4 regions of the Corallincola holothuriorum genome follow, and region 3 is predicted to be linked to each of the others. Evidence: predicted binding sites of a transcription regulator. Region 3 holds the regulator's gene; each other region holds the start of a gene.
What was found. Region 3 encodes sigma-54, which starts transcription at its own class of promoters, with help from an activator protein. Its sites were predicted from a motif close to GTTGGCACGNNNNTNGNNT; they were not measured.
Positions count from the first base shown of each region.

Region 1 (5,738 bases), on a different contig from region 3:
TTCCCGATCCAGCCCGTTACCTGTCCTAGTGACACCGGTTCACGGCCAAGTTCAATCAGCATCTGGTTAACCGCATAGTGCAGGTCCGGTGCGCTGTGCAGCAGCGTACCATCGAGATCAAATGCAATGGCACGGATCTGACGAAAGGACGACGGCATTTAAACGGTGGCCAACTTCTGACGGAATTGGCCGACCACCTCGTTATAGTCACCTTGGCCAAAAATGGCTGAACCCGCAATAAACATATCTGCGCCAGCTTTGGCGATCTCGACAATATTGTCCTGTTTCACGCCACCATCGACAGCTAAACGAATATTCAGGCCACGCTGCTCTATCTGCTGTTTCACCGCTTCGATCTTAGCCAGCGTTGCAGGAATAAATGCCTGCCCGCCAAATCCAGGGTTAACTGACATCAATAAGATAAAGTCCAAACGGTCCCATACATAGTCCAACACCTGCAATGGCGTTGCCGGATTCAACACCAACCCGGCCTTACAACCCTTGTCTCGGATCAGTTGCAACGAACGATCGACATGCTGGCTCGCCTCCGGATGAAAGCTAATCATACTCGCACCCGCATCGGCAAACTGTTCGATCAGCTCATCTACCGGTGACACCATCAAATGCACATCGATTGGCGCAGTCACGCCATAGTTTCGCAATGCCTGGCAAATCATCGGGCCGAAAGTGAGATTCGGCACGTAATGATTATCCATCACATCAAAATGCACAACGTCCGCCCCCGCCTCAAGCACATGGGTGACCTCTTCACCTAAACGGGCCAAATCTGCAGATAAGATAGAGGGAGCAAGTAGATAAGGTTGCATGAGTGGTTTCTCGCCGAGCTATTAAGAGAGACGCAGTGTACTAAAAAGTAGGCAGTTTTTCAGCTCCAGTTTTCGCGAAGGATGCACTCAATTAAAGCGCCGCACCAAAATAATGCACTGATAAATGTTTTGTAAAACTAATGCACCATGATGTTACAAAAATTGATATCCCTTCCCGCGGCACCAAGGCCAAAAACCATATTAACCATTACTTTTCATAGCCTTAAAAAAACTGGCACGATGATCGCTTTAACCACAGCGATAATTCCAAACCCAGGAAAATACTAAAATGAAAAAAGCACTTTCTTTAGCTATCAGCTCAGTTTTGGGTGTTGCAGCACTCGCTTCTACTAACGCATACGCCATCGAAGGCTTGTCAGCCAACGCTAGCGTAACTAGCAACTACTTATGGCGTGGTGTGACCCAAACTGATGACGGCGCAGCCGTACAGGGTGGCATCGACTATGAACATTCTTCAGGTATCTATGTAGGTACATGGGCATCAAACGTAGATTTTGGTGGTGATGAAGTAACCGGACTCGACGCATCTTACGAAGCAGACTTCTACTTCGGCTACGCAGGAGCAGTTGGTGACTTCGGTTATGACGTAGGTTACATCTACTATGCATACCCAGACGACAGCGCTGAAATCGACTTAGGCGAGGTATATGGTTCTGTTAGCTATTCTTACTTCACCGTAGGTGCAGCAACACTGGTTAACTCTGGCGATGACGCATTCAGCGACGGCCAGGATGATGACTGGGTTTACGTCTATGCTGACGCCGCTTTTGAAATTTCAGAAGGCTTAGAGCTTGGCCTACACGTAGGTAACTTCAGCGGTGATTCTGCAGAAGATTGGTTTGGCGACAGCTATACCGATTACAGCGTAAGCTTGTCTAAAGGCGGCTTCGGTCTGTTGGTTTCTAAAACTGACATCGACGGCGGCAACTTAGACGATGTTAAAGTTGCTGTTTCTTACGCTGTTGACTTCGATCTGTAAGAACAACAGCCGTAACATAAACGCCGCCATCCGGCGGCGTTATTTCTTGTCACAGCATACACCGCTCAAAATTTAACCTTTATTTAACACTCCAAGCATAGTTTCCCTTTATTAGCAGTGGTATATTTGTTTGTATCTCTGTCAGGGAGGCAGTGAAATGATTCGTTCGAAGATCTTTTTATCAAGTGCAGCAACCGTAGTTTTAAGCTCTATTGTTGCTTTCCATCAGTGGCCCACTAGTACAAGCCTGGGTGACGCATGTTCCTGCGAAGCAGAGAGCATTACTTTTGACGCCAGCCTTCCGGTCAGCCACCCTGCAAACCGCTGCTCATTGCAAAACAAAGCATCAAATGAAAGCTGGTGGGCATGGTTAGCTGGCGATAGTCGTTCGGCAGAATATCACTTCATCGATCTGCTTGAACTCCTATCCCGTTCGAATACTACTGATAAGCCTATCTCGCCGAAAGAACCCCAGAGCTAGGGTTGAATTGCAACTCCCGAAGAAGATATCAGTTCACCCGTTGCGAGCCATAAGAGCGGTAGTATCGGCTTTCTTTGGCGTGCAGAGTGAAGCGGCGAGAAAACAAGATTTTCAGTACCACAATCCGGTGCCATTTATCATTGCTGGCATCGTTATGGCATTAATGCTGGTGCTAACGCTGATAGCTGTCGTTAGCTGGGTACTAGATAAATAAGCCTATTCCGCGACTAACCGCCCTTCGTAAAAAGCAAGCAACTCACTTACCTTTTGCCGCCCTGACCCATTACGACTGATAGTACGCTTAACACGGACTATATCTAAATTAGCAGGAGCATAAAGTGCTCGCGTCTCGGTTACCTCATGGTTACTAATTAATACGGGCACCCCGTTTTTTGAGGAGACCTCTTGTGCTACCAGCGCCAAAGACTCCTGCTCGGCGCGATTGAATCCAGCACCATGATAGGAGGTAAAGCTGGCAGTGGGGCTAAGTGGCCAATAGGGAGGATCGCAGTACACGACATCGCCTGGCCCGGTAGCCCGCATCACCTCGGCGAAAGGCATACAGGTAAACGTGGCTCGTTTCGCTTTCTCAGCAAAAAATGCCATCTCTTTTTCTGGAAAGTATGGGCGCTTATAACGACCAAAAGGCACATTGAAAGCACCTTTCTTATTGTAACGACAGAGCCCGTTATAGCCGTGACGATTCAAGTAGAGGAAGAGTCGCGAACGCAATTCAGGATCAGCACTCTGATTAAACACTTGTCGCCAATGATAGTAAGCTTCTGGCGTATTATGCTGCTCTGAAAATAGCGGTTTCACCGCAGCAATAAACCTATCTCCCTGATCAGCTAGGAGCTGATAAAGACCAATCAGATCAGGATTAATATCGTTTAATCGGTAATTTTTATAATCAGAGTTAATAAATACCGAACCAGCACCTACAAAAGGTTCTACTAAGGTATCACCTGAGGGTAAGCGCCGATTGATCTCTTCAACTAACCCATACTTTCCGCCCGCCCACTTTAGGAAAGCACGCACTTTACTACTCACTACGCACAGCCCCCTGCGCTTCTGTTATATCCGCTTGCACAGCTGCAACACTTTTTGTCCAAGGCTTTAAGGCGCGCAGATCTGCCGAAGACGCTTGCAGGTATGCCGTAGCTTCTGCACGAGTAGCAAAGTTCCCCAAGATAAGCACATGACGAGGCAGCCCCTTCTTGGTCACAATGTACTCGAGAATATCATCCTTCAGTAGCGCAATTTCTGCTCGCTGGTAAAAACGTGCAAGAACGGCTTCGTCAGAAAATACACCTAGTTGCAGTGTGTAATGCGCTGTTGGCCACGCAGATATGCGCTGGCGAACTTCCGCATCTTCTTGCGTCACCGGCAAAGCTACGAACTTTTTTTCATCTGTCTCAGGGGTGACATCCAAGCTCGCCTCAGGAATCACTGTGGCAGGGTCGGTCTCCTCTGCACCTGACTCATCGCCATCGCTTTCCTCGGTCGAGATCGGCGAGACGGAAGGAGATACTGGCAGCAGGTTCTGCTGTTCAGCCTCAATCAGCAGCTCATCGGGGATCTCGATTACCACATTTTGACCACTTGGCGGCGCAGCTTCAATTTCCACTGGCGGTTCGGTCAATTCAGCAGGCAGTAACTCATCGGCACGCAATATCGGGTTCTCTGCCGGTACAGAAGGCGCTTTTACGACCTCTTCTCCAATTGCCTGATCAGATAGCTTTTCATCGTCAGGTAGCCGTTCAGTTACAGGGCGAGGTTCAACGCGTGGAGAAGCATCGTCGGGAGATGGCTGGAATTCCCACAACAACAAAGCGATAAGCAGCGCAGTGACCAACCCCGCTAGCACTGCATGTTGCCACGGAAATGCTGTTTTCTTCACACCGCCTCCCTTAATTTTTGTTGCCAGCGCCATAACGGCGGCAGGTGATTTTGCTAATGCAAGATGACGTTCAATCGCTTCGTTGTTGAGCAGCATAGATGGCTCTGCCGCGAGTAATTCAGATAGAAAATGGCGGCGTTCCTCCATCGGCAAAGGTGGCATAGCCACCTCTACGACGCCATCACCAACCAAACCGGCCAGTGACAGGTTAGCTGAGCTATCTATGGAGCCAATCACCGATAATTGATGCTTTCCATCACGGCGAAAGGTGATAATTAACTCAGCAATTTCCTGCCAAACTTCATTGCTGAAAAACTGGCAATCGTCCAACACCACTAACATTCTTTGCGGTTCATCAGGCAACATCCGCAATAAACTATCAGACAGGGGATCGGCTTCATCAAACAAGGGATTAGTGATCAGCTGCGTCAGTATTTGGTGGCGATAGTGACAAACATCAGCGTCCGATTGGCACTGAACGAAAGCATGATTAGTTGTGGTGTCGTGATTGGTGACATAACTGAGCAGTGTCGTACTTCGACCACTACCGGTGCTACCTTTTAGTAGCACAATATTTGAATCGAATTCGACGAGAAAGCCTAACCGCTCGTGCAGCTGCTGTTGTGAGACAAACAATTCGCCTTCACTGTGTTGAACGTTTTGCAAACACACCCCTCCAATAGGGTATAGGCGTCATTACGCCAGCACTGAACGCAACACGGCCTCTTCGACATCGTCAAACATCGCACAGCGACCTATTCTCTCTGGCAAAATAAGCCGGAGTTTACCTTGCAATACCTTCTTATCACGCTGCATATGCGTCATAAAAGAATCGAAGTCCATCTCAGCAGGAGGAACGACAGGAAGGTCATAAAGTCGAATGAGTGCGACTTGCCGTTGATACATAGCTTCATCAATCAAACCGAGCGCTAATGATGTTTTTGCGGCTAACACCATGCCCACTGCCACTGCCTCACCGTGTAGCCATTGACCATACCCTTGTTCAGCTTCTATCGCGTGACCAAATGTATGTCCCAGATTAAGTAGCGCGCGAACACCTTTTTCTGTTTCATCAGCGGCAACGATATCCGCTTTTATCTGACAACAACGTTCGATCGCATAACGCAAAGCCTCTGGCTGTAACGCCTGCAACTCGTCCGCATGTTGCTCTAACCATTCAAAGAAGGGCTCATCGGCAATGATACCGTACTTAATCACCTCGGCCATCCCTGCTGCGAACTCCCTTGCAGGCAATGTCCCTAAACAGAGGGTATCGATAAAAACTGCTTGAGGCTGATAGAACGCCCCAATCATATTCTTTCCTAAAGCGTGATTAACGGCTGTTTTACCACCAACAGAAGAATCGACCTGTGAAAGCAAGGTCGTTGGTATTTGAATGAACGGCACCCCGCGCTGATAGCACGCGGCGGCAAAGCCCGCCATATCGCCAATAACTCCTCCACCTAGTGCAATAACCGTGGTGTCACGCCCGTGGTTTCCTTCAAGCAACGCGGTAAACACCTGATTCAA
Region 1 covers NZ_QPID01000012.1:10,004-15,741, forward strand. Annotated here, with positions in the region: gene DU002_RS16700 (phosphoglycolate phosphatase) at 1-158, opposite strand, end outside; gene rpe (ribulose-phosphate 3-epimerase) at 159-827, opposite strand; gene DU002_RS16710 (TorF family putative porin) at 1,117-1,827, shown strand; gene DU002_RS16715 (hypothetical protein) at 1,985-2,308, shown strand; gene DU002_RS16720 (DUF2970 domain-containing protein) at 2,349-2,522, shown strand; gene DU002_RS16725 (Dam family site-specific DNA-(adenine-N6)-methyltransferase) at 2,525-3,358, opposite strand; gene DU002_RS16730 (SPOR domain-containing protein) at 3,351-4,874, opposite strand; gene aroB (3-dehydroquinate synthase) at 4,905-5,738, opposite strand, start outside.
Region 1: the regulator sigma-54 is predicted to act here: its motif matches at 1,059-1,077, upstream of DU002_RS16710 (TorF family putative porin).

Region 2 (5,738 bases), on a different contig from region 3:
ATGTCATCCAAATCGACTTCACCAGAAAGCACATGGGATAGATTGTGTTGCACCCGCAGGCCTAGCATCACATCTACGTTACCCAAGCCTAAATCGGCATCCAGCACCAATACCCGCTTTCCCTGTTCGGCCATGGCCACTGCGGTATTGATCGACACATTCGTTTTGCCTACGCCACCTTTACCACCGGTGACGGCAATTACTTTTACCATCTGAGCGCGCTTCATTTTTCTTAAACCACTCGCCTGGTCGGAAAACTCATTAATCATATAATTCAGAATTCATCTCACTGAATGCATCGGTTGTCCAGAGATAACCCTCACCCTGGCTATTACTTTCCATCAGCTCTGTTGCTTTCGTCACAAGATATGCAGGATCTGCGACCTGAATATCTTCTGGAACCCTTTGTCCATCGGTAAGATACCCGATTGGCAAAGCGTTTTGAATTGTAACACTTAGAATTTCCCCTAAACTCAAACACTCATCAAGTTTGGTGAAAATACAACCTGCCAGCGGTATGCGACGGAAGTGAGAAACGGCTTCTTGTAATACTTGTCGCTGAGCCGTTGCCGATAACACCAAATAGTTCTTAATCTGATGCTCACTATTACTCATCAATGTCTGCAACTGTTCAGTCAAACGAGTATCACGCTGTCCCATTCCCGCGGTATCTATTAATACCAATGAGCGGTGACGCAATTGGTGTAATACATTCGCTAACTCATCAGCGTCTTTCGCGACTTTTACCGGACAACCAAGAATACGACCGTAAGTCGACAGCTGCTCATGAGCACCAATACGGTAGGTATCTGTTGTAACTAATGCCACCTGATCCACACCATATTGCATCGCATAACGCGCAGCGATTTTGGCGATAGTCGTGGTCTTACCAACCCCTGTTGGTCCCAACAGGGCAACAATACCGCCGTCACGCATGATTTCATCATTATTAGTCAATAATTGGTCGGCGACCAGCTGTTGAACTTTAGGCCATGCTTCATGCCCGGCCATATCTTCGGGAATATAGCAGGCCAGTTGGTCTGCCAGTTCATCAGCAAAACCCATGCTTTTAAGCTGTTTAACCAGCATGGCACGCATTGGCTCTCTACGCTCAACTTCTTGCCACATCAACCCAGACAGTTGGTGTTCTAGAAGTTTACGCAGCTGCGCCATCTCAGCTTTCATCTGCTCCATGTCACTATTATTGCTGCCACGAGAAGGCGACTGAGGTCGCAATGAAGCCGCCGCTGCAGAACGTTCAAATTCGTTACGTTGACCAATGGGCTGCGGCGCTTGTCTCGAGGCCAATGGCCGTTGTGCCGAAGCCCCCATAGGCGGCATTGACTCATCAGCTGACGATAATGACTCTGGCGACATGGCTGACTTGTTCTGACGAGATAACAGTGCCTGGAGGGAATCCGCTACAGGCTCCTGTTCTGGCATCTTCTTATGAATACGCGCTTCAGCAATTGGCTTTGGCGGTTGCTGACGAGCGACCTGATTCAATTTGTTTCGTAAGCTGGCGAATGATGGCTCACCCTCCATGCTTGCCGCCGGCGCTGCTTTTTCAGTTTTCTTTTTCGCGGCGTCGTAATCAACGGCAGCAACAATTTCAATACCACCGGTCACTTTCTTATTGGACATGATGACAGCATCTGCACCCAAGGTTGCTTTAACTTCGTTTAATGCTGTGCGCATATCTTTGGCAAAAAAACGCTTAATCTTCATGTCCTACTCTCCGTTGCCAGGCAACTTCTACTGTCCGATAGACGAGATAATCTTTATCTGCTTGTCGTCAGGTATCTCCTGATACGACAGCACTCGCAGGCTAGGAATTGTATTCTTCACAAAACGCGATAGCGTTGAGCGAAGGATCCCTGAGGTCAGTAAGATGGCTGGTTGCCCTGCCAATTCTTGCTGCTGGGCTGATTCAATCAAAGCCCCCTGCATCCGCTCGGCCAACCCAGGTTCAATACCTGCACCTTCATTTCCGGCGGCCTGCATAGACTGGTGCAACATCTGTTCCAACTCTGGCGCCAATGTGATAACTGGCATTTCTTCGTCTATCCCATTGATTTCTTGGCAGATCATCCGACGAAGAGAGATTCGACAAGCCGCAGTCAGGACGTCAGGATCTTGACTCTTCATCGCGTACTCTTTCAGCGTCTGGATGATGCTACGCATATCTCGCACAGGCACACCTTCATTCAGCAGGTTTTGCAGCACCTTGGCGATATGGCCTAACGGCAACATTTCAGGTACCAAACCTTCAACCAGCTTCGGATAATTTTTCGCGAGAATATCCAATAGATTCTGCACCTCTTCATGACCCAGTAAGCTTGCGGCATTGTTGGTCAGCACTTGTGACAGATGTGTGGCGACAACCGTTGCCGCGTCAACCACGGTATATCCGAGTGTTTGGGCATGCTCACGCTGATCAGGTGAGATCCAGGTTGCTTCTAGGCCAAAGGCCGGATCTTTTGTGTCGATACCATCGACACGACCAAACACTTGTCCTGGATTGATGGCCATCTCGCAATCATGACGGATCTCCGCTTCCCCGACAGAAACGCCCATCAATGACACGCGATAAGTATTTGGCGGCAGATCTAAATTATCCCGAATATGCACAGCTGGCACGAGGAAGCCAAGTTCTTGACTCAACTTACGACGCACGCCCTTAATACGATTAAGTAACTCACCACCTTGGCCTTTATCCACCAGCGGAATGAGACGATAACCCACTTCCAGACCAATAATATCCACTGGGCGAACATCATCCCAACCCAACTCTTTCGGCGCTGCCGCTGCGGCAGCCGCTTGCTGTTCTGGGCTGGCAGCTTTGGCTGCCGCCTCGGCTTCCGCAAGTGCTGCAGCAGCCCGGCGACGGTGCATCAGGTAAGCCATACCGCCAGCAGCAAACGCCAGTGTTAAGAAAGCCAGGTGAGGCATGCCAGGTACAATACCCATCAGGAACAGTAAGCCAGCGGAGATAATCAGCGCTTTCGGGTTATCAAACATCTGTGACAACACTTGCTGCCCCATGTCTGCCGAGGCGCTTTGACGTGTCACCATAATGGCGGCACCGATAGAGAGGAGCAGCCCAGGGATCTGCGCCACCAAACCGTCACCGATAGTCAGCAGGGTGTAGATCTCTAGCGCTTCAGAAAACGCCAGATCATGCTGCACCATACCGATGATAAAACCGCCGATCACGTTAATAAATAGAATAAGAATACCGGCGACAGCATCACCTTTAACGAACTTACTGGCACCATCCATCGAGCCATAAAAGTCTGCTTCACGGGCAATGTCATCCCGTCGAGTTCTTGCCTGATCCTGGCTGATTAAGCCGGCATTCAGGTCGGCATCAATAGCCATCTGTTTGCCGGGCATCGCATCCAAAGTAAAGCGCGCGCTTACTTCAGAAATACGCCCTGCACCTTTAGTAACTACCACGAAGTTAATAATGACCAGAATGGCGAACACCACCAGACCGACGGCATAGTTACCACCAATCACCACTGAGCCAAACGCCTCAATCACATTACCCGCGGCGTCAGGGCCTTCATGACCACGCAATAACACCACTCGTGTTGAAGCAACGTTCAACGCCAAACGCAGTAAAGTAGTTACCAGAAGTACGGTAGGGAAAGCGGCGAACTCTAACGGCCGCAGCGTATAGATGGTAACTAATAAGACCACCAACGCCAGCGCAATATTGAATGAGAACAGCATATCCAGCAGCAGTGCAGGCATCGGCAACACAACCATGGCCAACGCTGCCAATACAATAATCGGCGCCCCGATCCCTTGGATCTGACGTACCCGTTGAAAATCCAGACTGCCTAATGTTGCTTTAAGATCCATAACTCACTGCGACACAAAATTGACTCTAGGGCTGATTCTGCAAGAGTCAGGCCAGCACGAAGTCAATTAAGAGATGAGCGCTAGAATAGAAGAGGAATAAAACAGCACGGAGGCGAAAAAGCGTATTAAGCGATGAATAGAATGACCGACATTAATGCTTTAGTTCATCCGGGATAGGTAACTCTTTTGGCAGAGGCGTAGGCTTTTTCCCGGTGCCCTTCTTGTACTCATTTAACTGGTATACATAAGCGAGCACTTGGGCAACCGCAACGAACAGACCGTCCGGGATCTCCTTGCCCAGCTTCGTGGTGTAGTAAATTGCCCGAGCCAATGGCGGTGCCACCATTATTGGCACCTCTTTTTCACGGGCAATCTCACGGATCTTCATCGCCACCTCGTCATTACCTTTTGCGATAACTCGCGGTGCGCTGACGCCATTCACATCATACTTCAAAGCCACGGAATAGTGCGTCGGGTTAGTCACCACAACGTCCGCTTTCGGCACATCACCCATCATTCGGCGTTGAGCAATTTCTCGCTGCATCTGACGAACGCGCCCCTTCACTTCCGGACGCCCTTCTACATCTTTCATCTCATCGCGCACCTCTTGCTTGGTCATGCGCAGCTGTTTGGTGTGATTCCAGATCTGAAACGGCACATCGATCGCGACAATAAACAGCAGCGAAAGGCAGAGAATGATAAACATGAACAGCAGCAGCTCTACTGCATGGGCGATGTTGCCAGGAAAAGACTCGACACTGATATGCAGGATCTCTTCGAATTTAAACGACAGCAATAAGAATGCAAACAGGGCAATAAATGCAAATTTCGCCACCGCCTTCAGCAGCTCCACCAGCGCTTGCACCCCAAACATCCGCTTAAAGCCTTTGGCCGGCGACATCTTGCTCAACTTGGGAGCCATCGCTTGACTACTAAAGGTGATCCCCCCCATCAAAATGGAGCCAGCCAGCGTTGCCACGAACAACATGGCAATAAAGCCCCCCATGGGAAAGAGCAGTTGCATCAGCGCATCGGGCCAGGCACTCATCATCTGGTTAACGTCATGGCTCTCATCACGGTTCAACGTAAACAGACGCTTCATAACCTTAGCGAGCGTTTCGGCCAGCGATTGGCCAAAGATCATCATGCCAAATGCCGATGCCAGCAATACCGCAGCGGTATTAAGCTCCTTAGAGCGAGCAACCTGGCCTTTTTCTCGTGCCTGTTGTAATCGTCGGGGTGTGGGGTCTTCTGTACGTTCCTGATCGGTATCTTCAGCCATACGACGCCTCTAACACGGATCATTAAGCACTTGGCACATCAGGGCGACGCCCCGGTACCATTGCGCTTCAAAGTGGCCAACGAAGTTACCCAAGGTAAGCCAGATAATAAGCAACCCTGACAACATAGTAACGGGAAAGCCGATGGTGAAAATATTCAGCTGTGGTGCTGCCCGAGTCATGACACCAAATGAGAAATTAATCAATAACAGCGCGACCAGCGCACTCAACGCCAAAGCTAAGCCACCGGCAAATACCCAACTCATCCAGCGAGCCACCGCATCAAACTGAGGCGCCTCAATACCATTCGCGCCGACCGGCAAGGTGTGGAAGCTTTCAATGATGATGCGGATCATCAACAGGTGGCCATCGATGGCAAAAAACAGCAATGTTGCCAGCATCAGGTAAAACTGACCAATAACCGGCACTGATTGACCGTTACTAGGATCAACCAGCGAAGCAAACCCCAAACTAGTTTGCATCCCCACCACCTGACCGGCGACCACAAATGTATGCAGCGCTAGCACCGAGATGAAGCCTGTTAAGGTACCAATGATCACCTGATGCATGGTAACCAGAGCACCTTGA
Region 2 covers NZ_QPID01000013.1:22,997-28,734, forward strand. Annotated here, with positions in the region: gene DU002_RS17495 (MinD/ParA family ATP-binding protein) at 1-269, opposite strand, end outside; gene flhF (flagellar biosynthesis protein FlhF) at 262-1,728, opposite strand; gene flhA (flagellar biosynthesis protein FlhA) at 1,756-3,870, opposite strand; gene flhB (flagellar biosynthesis protein FlhB) at 4,022-5,152, opposite strand; gene fliR (flagellar biosynthetic protein FliR) at 5,162-5,738, opposite strand, start outside.
Region 2: the regulator sigma-54 is predicted to act here: its motif matches at 3,908-3,926, upstream of flhA (flagellar biosynthesis protein FlhA).

Region 3 (5,738 bases):
CTTCTACTGTTATTAGGCAGCAGTGAGCTACTCGTCACAAACGCGGTTGAACTGGCCCACTATTTTGGTGTCAGTGATCTAGTCATTGGCTTAACGATCATCGCCATTGGCACCAGCTTGCCGGAGTTAGCCGCCAGTGTGGCCGGCGCCCTGCGAAATGAAGGCGATTTGGCACTGGGTAATATTATCGGTTCAAATATCTTCAATTTGTTTGCTGTACTTGCCATGCCAGCGCTATTGGCACCAGGTAAAATAGACGAGCAAGCCTTGTATCGCGATATACCGATAATGATTGGGTTAACGGTGTTGCTGTTCATTTTTTGTTATGGCTGGCGTGGTAAACGGATATTGGCCAAATGGGAAGGCGGCCTATTAGCTGCCTGCTTTATCGGTTACCAGATCCTTTTATTCAGTAACTTACGCTAAGCTTGGCTATAGCGCACCAAAGAAGCATGTTGAGAGAAGTGATGACAGAAACCGTTCAGACACTTTATGGCCATGTTAAAGCCGACATCTTGGCAAAAGCAGCGCGAATTCGACTACTGATTTGCGATGTTGACGGCGTGTTCTCCGATGGCCGAATTTATCTTGGCAACGATGGCGAAGAACTGAAAGCTTTCCACACTCGAGATGGGTATGGCATTAAAGCACTGCAATCCTCAGACGTCGCGGTTGCCGTCATCACAGGTAGACAATCGAATATCGTTGAACAGCGCATGACCGCTTTGGGTGTTGCTCATATTTTCCAAGGCCAAGATAACAAAGTGCAAGCATTCTCCAGCCTTCTTACCACGACCAACTTAACGCCAGAGCAGTGCGCTTATATTGGCGATGATCTGGTTGATGCCCCGGTGATGCAACAGGTCGGACTCGCCATCAGCGTGCAAGATGCTCACCCCATGCTCCATCGCTTTAGCCACTATAAAACCGTGATCCCCGGTGGACGAGGAGCAGTGAGAGAGGTGTGCGATCTAATTTTGCAAGCACAAGACAAATTAGAGACAAGCCAAGGTTTGAGCATATGAACCGGGTTATTCTTTTTACCGTCATACTGTTTGGGGCTGCCATAGGGCTCTACTACTATCAGAGTTTGCTAAAGTCCGAGATCGATATTAATGCGGAGAATCAGGGACAACAGCGGCCTGACTATACGGCCAAAACACTGCGCAGCAGGATTTACAACCAAGAGGGTCAGCTAGAGAATCAAATCTGGGCCAGCAACATGAAGTATTACAATGGTTCGATGACTCTCACGCAATTTGATGCGCCCAAGTTAGTCGTCTACCCAAGCGGTAAGCGTTCTGGTTGGACCTTAAACGCAAGCCATGGTGAATTAGAGCAAAACAACCTACTGCGTTTATCAGAAGATGTTGTGATCACCATGCTAACAGCACAGAATCAAACCAATACCTTACTGACAGATTATGTTGACATAGACCTGACAACCAATGATGTCAGCAGTGATCAACCAGTCACAGTAAAAGGGCCTGGCTACCGACTCGATGGAGTTGGATTAAAGGGCAACGTCGAACAAGAGCACATCGAAGTGCTAAATGATGTAAAAGCGACCTATGAACCTTAAAAATAGATTCACCTTCAGCTTAGTCGGCTTATTGCTGACCACATCGGCTTCCCTAAGCGCCGTTGAAAGTGACTTTAATAAAGAAGTCCGCGTGGATGCAAAACGCCAAAGTATCGATATTCAAAAAGGCATTATTTCCTTCTTTGACGACGTCACGGTAAATCAAGGCACATTACAGATCTTTGCCGACACTTTGCAGGTTGAGCAATCCGCGGGCGCAGGAAAAGAGGTGCTCATCGCAGTCGGTAAACCAGCGAAGTTCAGTCAGGTCTTGGAAAGTGGTCAAAAAATGCATGCCGAAGCTGCAGAGATCCGTTACCGATTAGCAGATAACACTATCCAATTAACTGGTGCAGCGGTACTGACGCAGCAAGACAGCGTCGTGAAAGGCGAAACTATTCATTACGATATCGCCAAACAAAAAATGGTCGCAGAAAGTGGCACAGATAAAGATGATCGCGTGACAACCATTTTTCTCCCCGAACAGCTGCAACAACAGCTCGGCGAAAGTAAGGAATAAACCATGGCGACATTGAAAGCCAGTCAATTAGCCAAGAGCTACAAAGATAGACAGGTAGTTAAGAATGTCTCTTTAGCGCTGAATGATGGCCAAATAGTTGGCTTATTGGGACCGAATGGGGCCGGTAAAACAACCACCTTCTATATGGTGGTTGGACTGGTACCCAACGATAAAGGGCGCATCACGATTGACGATGAAGATGTGACCCTTTCACCCATGCATATCAGAGCGCGCAAGGGGATCGGTTACCTGCCACAGGAGTCCTCCATCTTTCGTAAACTCAGTGTCGCTGACAACATCATGGCAGTACTGCAAACCCGTCCAGAGTTAAGCCGGTTACAGCGCACGGAAACCTTGGAACATCTGCTAGAAGAGTTTAGCATCACTCACATAAGAGATAGCTTAGGTATGTCACTGTCAGGTGGTGAACGCCGTCGAGTAGAGATAGCCAGAGCGCTGGCTGTGGAACCTAGGTTCGTGCTGCTGGATGAGCCTTTCGCTGGCGTAGACCCTATCTCAGTCACAGATATAAAAAAGATTATTCAACACCTAAGAGACCGTGGTCTCGGTGTATTGATCACTGATCATAACGTGCGAGAAACACTCGATGTGTGCGAATATGCTTATATCGTTAGCCACGGAGAGTTAATCGCCGAAGGAAAACCGGAACAAGTGTTAGCCGACCAAAAGGTACGAGACGTATATCTCGGGGAACAATTCCGGCTATAGTGTAAGTAACCAGCGTTGATACATCGGGCTCTTTTGAGTGCCGATTAACGATGACAGCAACAGCATTATTTTAAATGTCACGGAAGTAGATGAAACCGTCATTACAGTTACGTTTAGGTCAGCAACTCACCATGACGCCGCAATTGCAGCAAGCAATCCGGCTATTGCAATTGTCGACGCTCGACCTTCAGCAAGAGATCCAAGAAGCGCTGGATAATAATCCGCTACTCGAGCAAAACGAAGCGGAAGAAACCAGTGAGCAAGTTAATGGTGAAAGCCATACCGCGACTGACAAGCTGGAACAAACCACGGCTAATGCTGAAAATAATCAGTCGGAAGAGCGCGAAGATGCAGCCATGGAAACATCTGAGGCGCTCAACCAACAACAAATCAATGAAGAACTGCCTACCGATACAACCTGGGATGACCACCTTTCAGCAGCGCCCGTTTCAGGTTCCTCGTTCAGTGATGACGCCGACTTTACCTATCAAGGCGAAACCACAGAGTCGTTGCAAGATCATCTGGAATGGCAGATGCAATTAACCCCGTTCACAGATGTCGACAGAGCCATTGCGACATCGATAATCGATGGGATTGATGAATCGGGTTACCTGACGGTCACCGCCGACGATATTCTTGCTTCTTTAGGGCAGGAAGATATCGAACTTGATGAAATAGAAGCGGTCATTAAGCGAGTACAACTGTTCGACCCTATTGGCGTAGGTGCCCGCACATTGCAGGAGTGCCTGCTGGTACAACTCAATCAGTTTGCCAAAGAGACACCTTGGCTAAAAGAGTGCCGCCAGGTTATTGGTCAGTATATTGACCTGCTAGCCAGCCGGGATTATCGCCAATTGATGCGCAAGACCAAACTGAAAGAAGACCAGCTACGTGAAGTTCTGCGGGTGATCCAGTCGTTGAATCCGCGCCCCGGCAGCGCAGTGATCAGCGGTGATGAGCAATATGTAATCCCCGATGTGTCGGTAATGAAAAAAGCTGGACGTTGGGTGGTTGAGCTAAACCCTGACTCGGTACCCAAGCTGAAAGTAAATCAGCAATACGCAGCGATGAGCCGGACGGTAAAGAACACTACTGACAGTCAATATATACGCTCTCATCTGCAGGAAGCGAAGTGGTTCATCAAAAGTCTGGAAAGTCGTAACGACACCCTACTCAAGGTCGCCAACTGTATCGTACAGTTCCAACGCGACTTCTTTGAGTACGGCGATGAAGCGATGAAGCCAATGGTACTCAATGATATTGCCTTAGCGGTTGATATGCACGAGTCCACCATCTCTCGGGTAACCACACAAAAATATATGCATACCCCGCGGGGTATTTTCGAACTCAAGTATTTCTTCTCCAGTCATGTCAGTACTGAAAGTGGCGGAGAATGTTCTTCAACGGCAATTAGAGCGTTAATCAAGAAACTTGTGGCGGCAGAAATCCCTAATAAGCCTTTGTCAGATAGCAAGATTGCTGACCTACTGGCAGATCAGGGAATTCAGATAGCGCGGAGAACCATTGCGAAGTATCGGGAATCCTTGTCTATTCCACCGTCAAATCAGCGAAAAAGCCTGCTATAGCAGGCAATAAAACTAAATAAGGATGAGGTCTATGCAAATCAATCTTACCGGCCATCATGTAGAAGTAACAGACTCTCTGCGAGAGTATGTCGACGGAAAATTTAGTAAATTAGAGCGCCACTTTGACCACATCAACAATGTCCACGTGATCCTCAATGTTGAGAAATTAACCCAAAAAGCCGAAGCCACACTGCACCTAAATGGTGGAGAGATCTTTGCGAATGCAGAGCATCGTGATATGTATGCAGCTATTGACTCGTTGATCGATAAACTCGATCGGCAAGTAATAAAACACAAAGAAAAGCTAAATGCTCACTAGAGATGTCTATGGATATATCATCCATACTTAGCCTGGACTGCACCCGAAGTGCAGTCCATGGTTCAAGTAAGAAACGAATATTAGAAATGGCCAGTGAATTGGCAGCCAAACACTTGCCAGAACATGGCCACAAAGCCATTTTCGAAAGTATTCTAGAACGTGAAAAGAAAGGCAGTACCGGTATAGGTAACGGCATTGCCATTCCCCACGGTAGGATCACTAACGCCAATAAAGCAGTCGCCGTGTTATTGCAGTGCGATGAGCCTATCGCCTTTGATGCAATTGATAACAAACCGGTGGATCTGATTTTCGCCCTCTTGGTTCCAGAACAGAGTTGTCAGGAACATCTGAAGACCTTGTCGGCTATCGCCGCCAAATTGTCAGATAAACAAGTCCTCAAACAGCTCCGTTGTGCCGCTAACGATCAACAATTATACGAAATTATCACCGATTCATGACCAGCACTGACGTGGCCGCAAAACCCAAACTAACGATTGTCAGTGGCCGCTCAGGCTCAGGCAAAAGTGTTGCGCTTCGCGTATTGGAGGATTTAGGTCACTACTGTGTCGACAACCTGCCGGTAGCCATGCTACCGACACTGGTTGCTCAAGTAAGTGGGCACTATAGCGATATCGCCGTCAGCATTGACGTCAGAAACCTGCCCGAAGACCCTCATACGCTGGAAACAATTCTCGACCTTTTATGTCAGCAATGCCGCTGTACGGTTCTGTTTATGGATGCGCAGCAAAGTGCATTGATCCAGCGCTTTAGCGAAACTCGACGGCTCCACCCACTCTCCAAACATGGTGTATCTCTGGAGCAAGCGATTGAAGCAGAGCAGCGCTTACTTGAACCGCTTATCTCCCGTGCCGATCTTCAGATAGACAGCTCTCAGTTGTCGATACATCAGCTCAGCGATCTGGTGCGAGAACGGTTACTAGGCAATGCTGATCGCCATCTGGTTTTAGTATTTGAGTCCTTTGGCTTTAAATACGGTATTCC
Region 3 covers NZ_QPID01000005.1:68,910-74,647, reverse strand. Annotated here, with positions in the region: gene DU002_RS09480 (calcium/sodium antiporter) at 1-426, shown strand, start outside; gene kdsC (3-deoxy-manno-octulosonate-8-phosphatase KdsC) at 468-1,025, shown strand; gene lptC (LPS export ABC transporter periplasmic protein LptC) at 1,022-1,582, shown strand; gene lptA (lipopolysaccharide transport periplasmic protein LptA) at 1,572-2,102, shown strand; gene lptB (LPS export ABC transporter ATP-binding protein) at 2,106-2,831, shown strand; gene DU002_RS09455 (RNA polymerase factor sigma-54) at 2,921-4,417, shown strand; gene hpf (ribosome hibernation promoting factor) at 4,449-4,736, shown strand; gene ptsN (PTS IIA-like nitrogen regulatory protein PtsN) at 4,745-5,194, shown strand; gene rapZ (RNase adapter RapZ) at 5,191-5,738, shown strand, end outside.

Region 4 (5,738 bases), on a different contig from region 3:
GTGCAACAATATCGACAGGCTGCGAGCCGTTGGGATCTGTCATCGTGGTAAACATCGCCCACTGATTCGCTACGTTAGTATCCTTTACGTAATAGGTGGTTGCTACGTAGCTCTGCCCAAGGGAATCGTAGATAGTCAGTGATGTGGCAGCGTTATATGTGGTGTTGTCCGTCGGGTCAAAGTTTGCCGGATCTAAAGCCGTTTCACCCGCGGGCAAGTTCAAGCCAATATCGACATTAGCTGTTGGTTGCGGCTGCCCTGCTGAGGATGGGATCTGCAGCGGAATAGTCGAAGCTAACGCCACCGAAGAAACGGTACCGTCCGGGTTTACCGGAAACACGCGTAAAAATTGCCCTGCAGAGTTAACCATAAAGCTATTCTCATCCAGCTTAAATGCGCCAGCACGAGTCAAGTTAACGTCAAGATCTTCCGCGTTGGCTGAGGTAGCAAAGAAACCACTGCCATCGATCGCCAAATCCAGGGAGTTATTCGAGAACAGGAATGAGCCCTGGCTAAACTGCTGCGCCACATCTGCAGTAGTGACACCCTGGCCAACCGTTGTTTTCGAGTTACTAAACACACTAGAACTATAAACGTCGGCGAATTCAGCTCGCGACTCTTTAAAGCCGAAGGTGTTTACGTTTGAGATATTGTTGGCGGTAACATCAATATCTTTCTGAGCGGCGTTAATCCCACTCAACGCAATATTAAAAGACATAACTTCATACTCCCATTTATCTGGTGTTCGCTTGGCCTGTTTTAGCCTTTAGCAACTTCAAGAACGTCACTTAAGCGGAATCCACCCTGTATACCTTGCAGATTTAATGCCACACCGTTGGCGCCACTAATACTGACGCTATCAACCTTGGCGTAAGTAGAGATTGGCAGTTCGACGCTGCTATCTCCCTGAAGAGCGTATGCCTTCACTACATAATTACCCTGCGGCAACTGATTGCCGCTTGCATCTGTACCGTCCCATTCAAAGCGGGCATTTCCAGCCTCCTTTGCCCCCATCGTAATGGAATGCACCACCTGCCCTGTGGTGTCTTCGATGCGAACGGTGACGTTATTTGTTGGCGCAGATAAACTCACGACACCATCAATGCCTGTGGTATCCGTCTTATGGCTATAGCCTGTCGGTACCAATACCTTTTGGCCCACCAAAGATGAAGCTTGTAGTGCTTGGCTCGAACTCATAATGGAGTTCAAACCTGTCATCTGTTCATTTAGTTGACCGATGCCTTCCGCCGTTGTAAACGAGCTCATCTGCGCCACCATCTCAGCGTTCTCAACCGGTTTAAACGGATCTTGATACGCCAGCTGCTGGGTCAAAAGCTGAAAGAAATCTTCCTGCGACAACATGGTGTCTTTCGGTTGATCACTGATTTCCGTTTGCGGCTCTTGCCAACTCAACTGATCGATATAATTGCTGCTTCCGCTTATCTCACTCACAATTAGCTCTCCTTACCCGACTTACTTGCCGAGCTGAAGCGTACGATTAAGCATCTGCTTTGCCGCATCAGCGATCTGAACATTGGTTTGATAACTTCGAGAAGCCGACATCATGTCCGCCATCTCTTCAACGGTATTAACGTTAGGCTTAAAGATATACCCCTGTTCATCCGCCATCGGGTGCTCAGGATCATATTGTCGAATCAGTGGCTTATCACTTTCGACGATCCCTTTCACCTCAACCGGAACAGCACTCTGGTCGCGCATGGCGCTGTCAAACTGCGCTGCAAATACCGGATGTCGCGCACGGTAAGTGGTATCAATACTGCTCGACACACTGTCAGCGTTAGCGAGGTTACTCGCGGTGGTGTTCAGACGGATAGACTGAGCACTCATTCCTGAACCTGCGACATCTAGAACGTTAAACAGACTCATGCCTATTCTCCTTTAATTGCTGAAGTAAGACCGCGGAACTTACTGCCTAAGAAGGTCAGCGAGGCTTGATGCTCCAAGGCATTTTGCAGGTAGTTATTCCGCTCTACCTGCATATCAACCGTATTTCCGTCGCCCGTATCAGGTTGATTGGGCACGCGATACTTAAGCTCGCCGGTCGGCGGCAAATTGACATTAAAATGCCGCTCATTAGTACTTGCCATGGCAAAGCCCTGCCGCGTCTGCGCATTAGCTAATGCCTGCTTAAAATCGATATCCTGCGCTTTGTATTGAGGGGTATCAGCATTGGCGATATTACTAGCCAAGACTTCAGCCCGCTGGGTACGGATACCGACAGTGTGCTGATGAATTCCCAATGCGCGATCAAAACTAATAGCCATAACGATTCCTCCACTGAAATTGTAAAAGCAATAGTCATGCCAAAGAATTTTTGGCGCTTACACGAAAGGCAAAAGAAGCAATACAAATAGGACAGACAAAAAATGCGCCAACCATGGCGCATTTTTAAGATAAGCAGATTGAGGGAGTAACCAGGCTACTTCTTCACTTTATACACGATCCCCGGATTACAACGGATCATCTCAAAATCATCACTGAGCCCAGTGATCGACTCTGACGCGCCAAGAAACAGGTGTCCTCCCGGGTTCAATGCGCCAGCAAACTGCTTCAATATCTTAGATTTCACTTCAGGAGAGAAGTAAATCAGTACGTTACGACAAAAAATCAGATCAAAACGCCCTAACAAGGCGTAACTATCCAATAAATTACAGTGACGGAAACTGACCAAGCCTCGCACTTTCGCATTCAAGCGCATTTTGTCGCCTGATGCTTCAAAGAACATACGCTTTCTTTCTGGAGACAAACCGCGAGCCAACGCCAAAGAGTCATATTCGGCGAGCTTACACTGCTCCAACATGCTATTGGATATGTCTGTCCCAAGTATCTTTCCACCACCCGGTAATGCCCCCGGCTTATTTTGCTGGTATTCCAACAAACTCATAGCAATAGAGTATGGCTCCTGACCCGAAGAACTTGCCGCCGACCAAATTTTGACGGGGCCACGATGACGAGCATATTCAGGCAGAATACGATTCTTCAACAGTTCAAAAGGATAGGTATCTCTAAACCACAAGGTTTCGTTGGTTGTCATCGCGTCAATCACTGATGCGCGCAGCTCTCGCTCTCTAGGCTGCATCGAGCGACGGATCAACTCAGACATCGATGCCAAACCGAACTTATTCATCAAAGGTGACAAGCGGCTTTTTACCAAATACTGCTTGTTTTCGCCCAGTACGATACCGCACTGTTGCTCTAAAAAGTTCCGAAATTCATTATATTCGGATTCAGCTATTGTTTTATGTGGCACGTCTACACCGTCTACTCGAAAGCTATCATGATTATTTATTACTCTTCTCTATCGCTTGAGTAACCGCACCAGCCAGTTCATCCGGATTGAACTTTGGAATAAAGTCATCTGCACCGACCTTCTTCACCATGGCTTCATTAAATACCCCACTCAAAGAGGTATGAAGGATGACATATAACCCCTGCAACTTGGGATTATTTCTAATTTCAGCGGTTAAGGTATACCCATCCATTTCGGGCATCTCAACATCTGAAATCAACAAAGCATATTTTTCTCTAATATCGTCAACGGATTCAGCCTCTTCTTTCAAAAGATCTAAGGCTTCTTTGCCGTCTTTTACCAGCTTGGTGGTCAACCCCAACGAGCTGAGGGCTCTATTGATCTGATTTCTCGCAACACTGGAGTCATCAGCAATCAAAACGGCACGGCCAGCAATTGTATCGGCTAACGTGCGATCAATCAGATCACCGCTGACCTCGGTATCTGTCGGCGCTATTTCATCGAGAATTTTCTCAACGTCAAGTATCTCAACCAGTTCGTTCTCTATTTCCGTCACAGCTGTGAGATAACTATAACGTCCGGCCCCTTTCGGCGGAGGTAAGATCGCTTCCCAGTTGATATTGACGATCCGTTCTACTGACTCGACCAAGAAGCCCTGAATCGAGCGATTATACTCAGCAATGATAATAAAGCACTTCGACAGATCCTGAATTGGGCGTCCGCCAATCGCTTGGCCTAAATCGATCACGGAGATGGTTTTACCGCGAATGTGAGCAAGGCCTCGAACAAAGGGGTGTAAACGGGGAATGCTAGTCAATGGCGGGCACTGCAGCACCTCCTTGACCTTGAACACATTAATGCCAAAACGCTGACGCCCTGTCAGTTTAAAAAGCAGCAATTCCAGCCTGTTTTGGCCAACCAACTGAGTCCTCTGATTGACCGTGTCTAGAATACCCGCCATAGCTTACTCCATCATTTAAAGGCACGCTTATTGCAGCGCTCCTTTTATAAATTTGCGTGACTGATGTTTGACGGACGGAACGCCTTCATTCATCTGACACAATACATAGCATAGTAAACCTATGAACAGATTAACTAAAACTCTAATATTTTTTATTGTCACAAGTTCACAGTTTGTGCATGCCAATGAACAATGGGAGTCTCACCAGCGCCTACAAAACTTAGCTGAAACCTTTATTGCAGCTCAGTTTCCCGACGACAACATCAAGCGGGATATCACCGCGAATAAAATAGATGCACGCTCACGATACACACTATGCGATTCAGATATCGAAGCGGCGATCCCCGGAAAACAGCGCCTCAGTCGGAATGTCACCGTACAATTGCATTGCAAAGGCTCATCTCCCTGGCGGATCTATCTGCCAGTAAAAATTAAAGAGATGCGCCAAGTCGTCGTCGCCAAAATAGGCCTAGCGAAAGGCACAGTGCTTAATCGGCAGCATTTGAAAATAGTTTATCAAGAAAACATGTTAACGAGAGGCAGCGTCGTTTCTGAGATGGAATCTGTGATCGGTGCCAAGCTTAAACGTCAGGTACGTGTCAACTCTCCCATCTTGGAGCAACAGCTCTGTGTTGTATGCAAAGGAGAAACAGTTACAATCGTGGTGAAGTCCGATGTTTTTCATATTCGAGCTGACGGTATAGCGTTAAGCGATGCCAGTCTCGGCGAACGAGTGAGAATTAAAAACAGTCGGTCAGGAAACACCCTTGAGGCACAGGTGTCTGCAGTCGGAGTAGTGACTGTCGCTATCTAACAAAAAAATACCAAATTAGTATTAAAGTTTGTCAGGTGGTTGCCGATAAAGGGATAGCGAGATTTTATCCCACGAGGAAGCACAAATGGCGGTTGATCTGAATAAGATTGTGCCTGGGAGACCACAGGATGTGGTGGCCAATAAGCAAGCGAGACAGCAAAACGTCCAGCAGCAGGCCACAACACAGGCAAAAGCACCTGAACAAAGTGCCAAACAGGCACAGGATTCGGTTTCAATAACACCGCAGGCGCAGCAACTGGCGCAAACGCAAAAGGCGATGGCTAAAGCACCTTCTGTTAGTCAGGAGAAAGTCGCGGAACTGCGTAAGGCGATCAGTGAGGGGAACTACAAAGTAGATCCTGACAAGCTGGCGAAAGCGATGACAAAACTGGAGTCTGAGCTGTTTGGTATAAATTAGATACCAATCAGGAGTAAAGCGCTTGGAAAACCAGGACCCTATCAAACAACTGCTGGATCATCAGGTTCAGCAGCTTGAGGCGTTGCAACGGCTGCTAAAAGAGGAGCTTGAGGCTCTAAAGCACCGCGATATAGAGAAAATCAACGACATCTCGCAACAGAAAACCCATCACTTGACCGCATTGCAACAAGCCGATGCGCAACTAGCCCCTTTACTCGCCAGCAAAGAGAACGCCAACCACAATGAGGCTCGGCAACAGATCGAACTGATGTTA
Region 4 covers NZ_QPID01000013.1:68,666-74,403, forward strand. Annotated here, with positions in the region: gene flgE (flagellar hook protein FlgE) at 1-718, opposite strand, end outside; gene DU002_RS17705 (flagellar hook assembly protein FlgD) at 760-1,452, opposite strand; gene flgC (flagellar basal body rod protein FlgC) at 1,474-1,887, opposite strand; gene flgB (flagellar basal body rod protein FlgB) at 1,890-2,285, opposite strand; gene DU002_RS17720 (CheR family methyltransferase) at 2,441-3,271, opposite strand; gene DU002_RS17725 (chemotaxis protein CheV) at 3,303-4,232, opposite strand; gene flgA (flagellar basal body P-ring formation chaperone FlgA) at 4,354-5,046, shown strand; gene flgM (flagellar biosynthesis anti-sigma factor FlgM) at 5,132-5,464, shown strand; gene flgN (flagellar protein FlgN) at 5,487-5,738, shown strand, end outside.
Region 4: the regulator sigma-54 is predicted to act here: its motif matches at 2,311-2,329, upstream of flgB (flagellar basal body rod protein FlgB).